Linked DNA regions of Bradyrhizobium diazoefficiens. The protein of the gene in region 2 interacts with the protein of the main gene of each other region in a pairwise test. Links are inferred from orthologs where the notes say so. Each region holds a gene or a part of one and is shown on either strand. Other genes may lie near its edges.

Region 1 (3,352 bases), 3.5 Mb from region 2 along the record:
GCAACTTCCGCAAGGTGCTCGCGCGCAACGCCGACATCATCGGCGAGCAGCGCAGCGCAATGCCGACCTCCGAGCAATATTCGGTGTTCCGCGCCTATCTCGACGCCCGTCACCGCCATGGCGGCATGGCCGACATGACCGTGCTCGACTACGCCATGATGGTCGAGGACAGCCATGTCGAGACCCGCATCATCGAGTACCGCAAGCGCGGCCCCGACAGCGGCCTCACCGGCCGCGGCGAGGAGCTGATCGCGGTGGCGCTCACCGACGTGCTCAGCGACGGCCTGTCGATGGTCTATTCGTTCTTCGAGCCGAGCCAGGTCAGCCGCTCGATGGGCACTTTCATGATCCTCGATCACATCGCCCGCGCCCGCCGCCAGGGCCTGCCCTACGTCTATCTCGGCTACTGGATCGAGGGCTCCAAGAAGATGGACTACAAGGCCCGCTTCCTGCCGCAGCAGCGCCTCGCGCCGTCGGGCTGGCTGCGTGTCGACGCGCAGGGCGATGCCGCGTCCGAGCCACAGGACTGATCGATGCGCAAAGGGTCATAAGCTGGCAATTGTCCCTAGGAAAATGGACGGGCGGTAGAGGCTTCCTTGTCGAGCAACTATGATTTGATCGCGCAGGCCATGATCGAGCGCCAACAGGTGCTCTGTTTCTATCAAGGGCACCCGCGCGCGATTTGTCCGGCAATCTTGGGCCATACCAACGGCCAGGAACGCACGCTGGCCTTTCAGTTCGCCGGTAGCTCCCGCACAGGCCTGCCGCCCGAAGGGGAGTGGAAGTGCCTCGATGTGGCAGGCATGAGCAATGTCGAACTCCGCACCGGCAAATGGCATGCTGGCTCGAGCCATCGCGAGCGCCAGAGATGTGTGAAGGTCGTCGACCTCGACGTGAATCCATCCAGTCCATACGAACCGCGGCGTCGGGTATCCCAACCAGACGGGCCTCCAACAACTCGTCAGAAGCCTCGGCGTCTGCGCTGATCACCCGACCAGCGTATCCACCAGCAGCTTCACGTTCAAAATCACGATGATGCCCGCGACGATCCATGCAGTCGCGGCAACGTAGGGCGGGATTGCAAACTTGCCCATCTTGCGGCGGTCGGAGACGAAGCGGACCAGCGGGATCACGGCGAAAGGCAGCTGCATCGAGAGTACGACCTGGCTGAACACCAGAAGGTCGGCCGTGCCGCGCTCGCCATAGATCGCGGTGACGACGATCACCGGAACGATGGCGATGCCGCGCGTGAGCAGGCGGCGCGCCCAGCTCGGCAGGCGTAGATCAAGAAAGCCTTCCATCACGATCTGGCCGGCGAGTGTTGCCGTCACCGTCGAATTGAGGCCGGAGGCGAGCAGCGCCACTGCGAACAGCGTCGAGGCGATGCCGAGACCCAGCAACGGCGAGAGCAGCTCGAAGGCCTGGCCGATCTCGGCGACATCCGAATGGCCACTCTTGTGGAACGTCGCCGCAGCAACAACGAGGATCGCGGCATTGATGAACAGCGCCAGCATCAGGGCGACGGTCGAGTCCGTCGTCGCCCATTTGATCGCTTCGCGCCGGCCCTCATCGTTGCGCTCATAGGCGCGCGTCTGCACGATCGAGGAGTGCAGATAGAGATTGTGCGGCATCACGGTCGCGCCGATGATGCCGATCGCGATGTAGAGCATTTCCGGATTGGTGAAGATCTCGGTCTTCGGCACGAAGCCGCGCAGCACCTCCGCGACCGGCGGCGCAGCGGCCACGATCTGCACCGCGAAGCACACCGCGATCACCGCGAGCAGCGCCATGACGAAAGCTTCGAGGAAACGGAAGCCGCGGTTCATCAGGAGCAGCAGCAGGAAGGCATCGAGCGCGGCGAGCAGCGCGCCGCCGATCAGGGGAATGCCGAACAGCAGCTTTAGTGCGATCGCGGTGCCGATGACCTCGGCGAGATCGCAGGCGATGATTGCAGCTTCACAGGCGAGCCAGAGCAGGAAATTCACCGCCGGCGAATAGGTCGCGCGGCAGGCCTGCGCGAGGTCGCGGTCGGTGACGATGCCGAGCCGTGCTGCCAGCGATTGCAGCAGGATCGCCATCAAGTTGGAGAGCAGGATGACCGAGAGCAGCGTGTAGCCGAACTTCGACCCGCCGGCGAGGTCGGTCGCCCAATTGCCGGGGTCCATGTAGCCGACCGAGACCAGGTAGCCCGGGCCGACGAAGGCGAGCAGCCGCCGCCACCACACTCCCGCCGTGGGGATGGCGACCGTGGCATTCACCTCGGCGAGGCTCTTCGTGGTGGGCGCATCAGCGCGCCAGCCGGTGGCCTCGGAGGTCATGTCGGGCGATCGGGCATCCATGCTGGCACAATACCGAAGTCAGAGCTTATTGCAACTCATTTGCAACTGCATCTAGCCGCGCCGGTTCCCGGTCTGGCCGCGTTTGCCTCCGCTCTGTCGGGAAGCGGGTGGGTTAGTCGGTCCTCGGAGTCGATACTGACGCAGATCGTCTGTGCAGGACATGAGCCATGCCAAATTCACCTCGCCTCCCCGATACCTTCAATCGCCTTGCCTGGTCCAACCTCGCCGCGCAGTCGGCCGAGCAGATCGCGCTGGCGGCGGCCCCGATCGTCGCGGTGCTGACGCTGGGCGTCGCCGAAGGCCGGACCGGCCTGCTCCAGACCGCCCTGACTTTGCCCTTCGTCCTGTTCGCCATTCCGGCCGGGCTGCTCGCCGACCGCATCTCGCGCCGCTCGCTGATGGCGGGTGCCGAGGCACTCCGCGCGGTGGCGCTTGCGGCGATCGTGCTGCTGCTCGCGCTCGGCGCGCTCAATCTGCCGCTGCTGGCGCTGCTCGGCTTTGCGGCGGTGTGCGGCACCGTCGTCTACAGCGTGGCCGCGCCGGCGCTGGTGCCGTCGCTGGTCGGCGCGGAACTGTTGCCGGCGGCCAACGCGCGCATCGAGCTTGCGCGCACCGTCGCCTTCGCCAGCGGCCCTGCGCTCGGCGGCGCGCTGGTAGGATGGTGGGGCGCGAGCCCGGCCTTCGGCTTTGCCGCGGCGCTCTCGGCGATCGCGGTCGTATTGCTCTCCGGCATCTACGAGCCTTCGCGCGCCCCCTCGCCACGGCGGCATCCATTGCAGGATATCCGCGAGGGCGCGGCCTTCGTGTTTCACCATCCCCTGCTGCGGCCGGTGTTCATCACCCAGTTCATCTTCAACACCGGCTGGTTCCTGCAGATCGCCGTGTTCGTGCCCTACGCCGTACGCCATCTCGGCCTGACCGCCGCGGGCGTCGGTACCGTGCTCACGATGTACGGCGTCGGCATGGTGATCGGCGCGCTGTTTGCTACGCGCGTGATGCAGCGCATCGCGTTC
Region 2 (3,179 bases):
CCAGCTCAACGAGCGTTCCCGCGATATCTTTCGTCAAATTGTCGAAAGCTATCTGGCGACCGGCGAGCCGGTCGGCTCGCGCAACATTTCGCGGCTGATCGCGATGCCGCTGTCGCCGGCCTCGGTCCGCAACGTGATGGCCGATCTGGAACAGCTCGGCCTGATCTATGCTCCGCACACCTCCGCCGGCCGGCTGCCGACGGAACTCGGCCTGCGTTTCTTTGTCGATGCCCTGATGCAGGTCGGGGATCTCACCGAGGCCGAACGGCAGTCGATCCAGAGCCAGCTTCCCTCCGTCGGCCAGGCGCAGTCGGTCGAGGCGGCGCTGGACCAGGCCTTGACGCGGCTGTCGGGCCTCACCCGCGCCGCGGCCGTGGTGTTGACGCCGAAATCCAATGCCCGGCTGAAACACATCGAATTCGTCCGCCTGGAACCGGAGAAGGCGCTGGTGATCCTGGTCGGCGAGGACGGCCAGGTCGAAAACCGCGTGTTGTCCCTGCCCCCCGGAGTTCCCTCGTCGGCGATCACCGAGGCCGGCAATTTCCTCAATGCGCGCATCCGCGGCCGGACGCTGGCCGAAGCGCGGCTCGAGCTCGAGACCGCGCTTGCGGAGGCCCGCGCCGAGCTCGATCAGCTGACGCAGAAGGTGATCTCGGCGGGTATTGCGAGCTGGTCCGGCGGCGAGAACGAGGACCGCCAGCTGATCGTGCGCGGCCATGCCAATCTGCTCGAGGATCTGCACGCGCTGGAGGATCTGGAGCGGGTCCGTCTGCTATTCGACGATCTCGAGACCAAGCGCGGCGTGATCGACCTGCTCGGCCGGGCCGAGACCGCCGAGGGCGTGCGCATCTTCATCGGCAGTGAGAACAAATTGTTCTCCTTGTCGGGCTCCTCCACGATCATCTCGCCCTATCGGGACGCGGCCGGCCACATCGTCGGCGTTTTGGGCGTAATCGGGCCGACGCGGCTGAATTATGCCCGCGTGATCCCGACCGTGGACTATGCCGCCCGCATCGTCAGCCGCCTTTTGGGAGGCTGACCGGCATTTGCGCCGATCACGGGCGCTTGATTTTCGCACGCTTAGGCACGATATCCGGGCCAACAATCCCTGCAAACGAGTTCGAGATTAGAGCCGATGACCGATCGAGACCGGCAACCCGAAGACACGACCGCGCCGACCGGCGAGCCCGTGGTGTCAAAGCCCTACATCATGCCCGACGATCCCGAGCCCGGCTCGGTCGAGACACTGCAGAAGGAAGCCGCTGAGGCGCGTGACCGCATGCTGCGGACGCTGGCCGAGATGGAGAATTTGCGCAAGCGCACGACCAAGGAGGTCGCCGACGCCCGCCTCTACGGCATCACCGGCTTTGCCCGCGACGTGCTCGACATCGCCGACAATCTCCAGCGCGCGCTCGATGCCGTTCCGGCCGAGGCCCGTGCCGCGGCCGATCCCGGCCTGATCTCGCTGATCGAGGGCGTCGAGCTCACCGAGCGTTCGCTGCTCAACGCGCTGGAAAAGCACGGCGTGAAGAAGTTCGATCCGCTGGGCCAGAAATTCGACCCGAACTTTCAGCAGGCGATGTTCGAAGTGCCCGATGCGTCGGTGCCTGCGGGCACCGTGGTGCAGGTCATGCAGGCCGGTTACACCATCGGCGAGCGCGTGCTGCGCCCGGCTCTGGTTGGGGTCGCCAAGGGCGGCGCGAAGGCTGCGCCGGCCGCGAACAACAACGAGTCGAGCGGCGCGCCGAACTGATTCACCCTCATGATGAGGAAGCGCGTGAGCGCCGTCTCGAACCATGCGGGCCCGGCTGCAGCGGGCCTTCATCCTTCGAGACGCGTGCGAAGAAGCGCGCTCCTCGGGATGAGGGTCCGATAGTAGTTCACGCCGCCTACGCGCTCACCGCGATATCGCCCGACTGAATCCGCTTCACGCCGGCCTTGGCCATGTCGGCCCAGGCCTTTGCCAGCGAGCCCTGATTGTCGATGCCGCGGCAGGCGTCCTCCACGACATAGACTTCAAAGCCCGCTTTGCGCGCGTCGAGCGCGGTCCAGGCGACGCAGAAATCAGTCGCAAGCCCGGCGACAAAGACGCGCTTGATCTTCCGCCCCTTCAGGTAGCCGGCAAGTCCGGTCGAGGTCTTGCCGTCGGCTTCGAGGAAGGCCGAGTAGCTGTCGACGTCCTTGTGAAAGCCCTTGCGGATGATGAGCTCGGCATGGGGAATCGCGAGGTCCTTCGACAGCCCGGCGCCATCGGTGCCCTGCACGCAATGGTCCGGCCACAGCACCTGCTTGCCGTAGGGAAGGTCTATGGTCTCGAACGGCTTCTTGCCCGCGTGGACCGACGCAAACGAGATGTGGCCGGGCGTGTGCCAGTCCTGTGTCATCACCACATTCGCAAAGCCTTTCGCGATCCTGTTGATGACGGGCACCACCTGCTCGCCCTCCTTCACCGCGAGGCTGCCGCCCGGCAGGAAGCAGTTTTGCACGTCGATCACGAGCAGCGCGGAGGCGTCGTCCGGCTTGATCGAGGCGGCGGCGAAGAGTGCAGTCGGAGCGAGGGTTGCAACCGCCGTCGTCCCCAGCATGGTCAAGACTTGTCGCCGATCCAGCATCGTTCGTCTCCCCTTGTGATGATCCAACGGGAGCGAAGCCTAGTTCCGCGCGCGAGCGAACTGAAGCCCGAAAATGCAGCCGGCTTTGGTGAGCGGTTGGGCTCTTGGCCCCAACATCACCGTCGTCCCGGACAAGCGCGCCCTCAGGGCGCGCGCCGATCCGGGACCCATACCCCCAGGGAGATGTTCGGCGAAGAGTCTTCGTGGGTACTGCGACCGACTGCAACGGCGAGATCACGCGGTATGGATCCCCGCCTTCGCGGGGATGACACCGAGTGTGTTGTGCCCGCCTTCGCCTACCCCTTCGGCTGAATCCCGTCGCGGACGGCGCGGAAGCGGGTGAAGGCGGCCGGCCACTGGTCGCGCGGGGCGCTGGCGATGATGCGCAGCGAGGTGCCGCCGCTCGAGAAACGGATCCACTGCACCACGGTCACCGGGGTCTTGTCCTTGCCGCTGACGCCGTCGATCCGGGTCTCAAAACCCTGCTGGCCGTTGATGCGGATCGGCTCGGACATGGTGAGGCGGGACTCGCGCACGCCAGGGATCTGGAGCGCGGCCTCCTGGGCG

What was found. Proteins that work in one complex are often made in the same cells at the same time.
Region 1: the proteins of grpE (region 2) and JJB99_RS17680 interact in binary tests that used the Escherichia coli proteins (3 or more experiments, as listed by UniProt). The link is inferred for Bradyrhizobium diazoefficiens from one-to-one orthologs.

Annotation. Positions count from the first base shown.
Region 1 is NZ_CP067100.1:3,733,621-3,736,972, reverse strand. What follows is about bases 164-3,058. They hold JJB99_RS17680 (Nramp family divalent metal transporter), read right to left. Parts: upstream 2,340-3,058; coding sequence 987-2,339; downstream 164-986. Other genes in these bases: JJB99_RS17675 (MFS transporter), read left to right, coding at 2,507-3,058; JJB99_RS17685 (hypothetical protein), read left to right, coding at 597-986; JJB99_RS17690 (arginyltransferase), read left to right, coding at 164-530. Also shown: more of JJB99_RS17690, read left to right, coding at 1-163; more of JJB99_RS17675, read left to right, coding at 3,059-3,352. UniProt on the Escherichia coli protein: H(+)-stimulated, divalent metal cation uptake system. Involved in manganese and iron uptake. Can also transport cadmium, cobalt, zinc and to a lesser extent nickel and copper. Involved in response to reactive oxygen.
Region 2 is NZ_CP067100.1:269,452-272,630, reverse strand. Bases 223-2,944 are described here. They hold grpE (nucleotide exchange factor GrpE), read left to right. Parts: upstream 223-1,135; coding sequence 1,136-1,753; downstream 1,754-2,944. Other genes in these bases: JJB99_RS01205 (hypothetical protein), read right to left, coding at 2,909-2,944; pncA (bifunctional nicotinamidase/pyrazinamidase), read right to left, coding at 1,890-2,612; hrcA (heat-inducible transcriptional repressor HrcA), read left to right, coding at 223-1,039. In the rest of the region: more of hrcA, read left to right, coding at 1-222; more of JJB99_RS01205, read right to left, coding at 2,945-3,179. UniProt on the Escherichia coli protein: Participates actively in the response to hyperosmotic and heat shock by preventing the aggregation of stress-denatured proteins, in association with DnaK and GrpE. It is the nucleotide exchange factor for DnaK and may function as a thermosensor.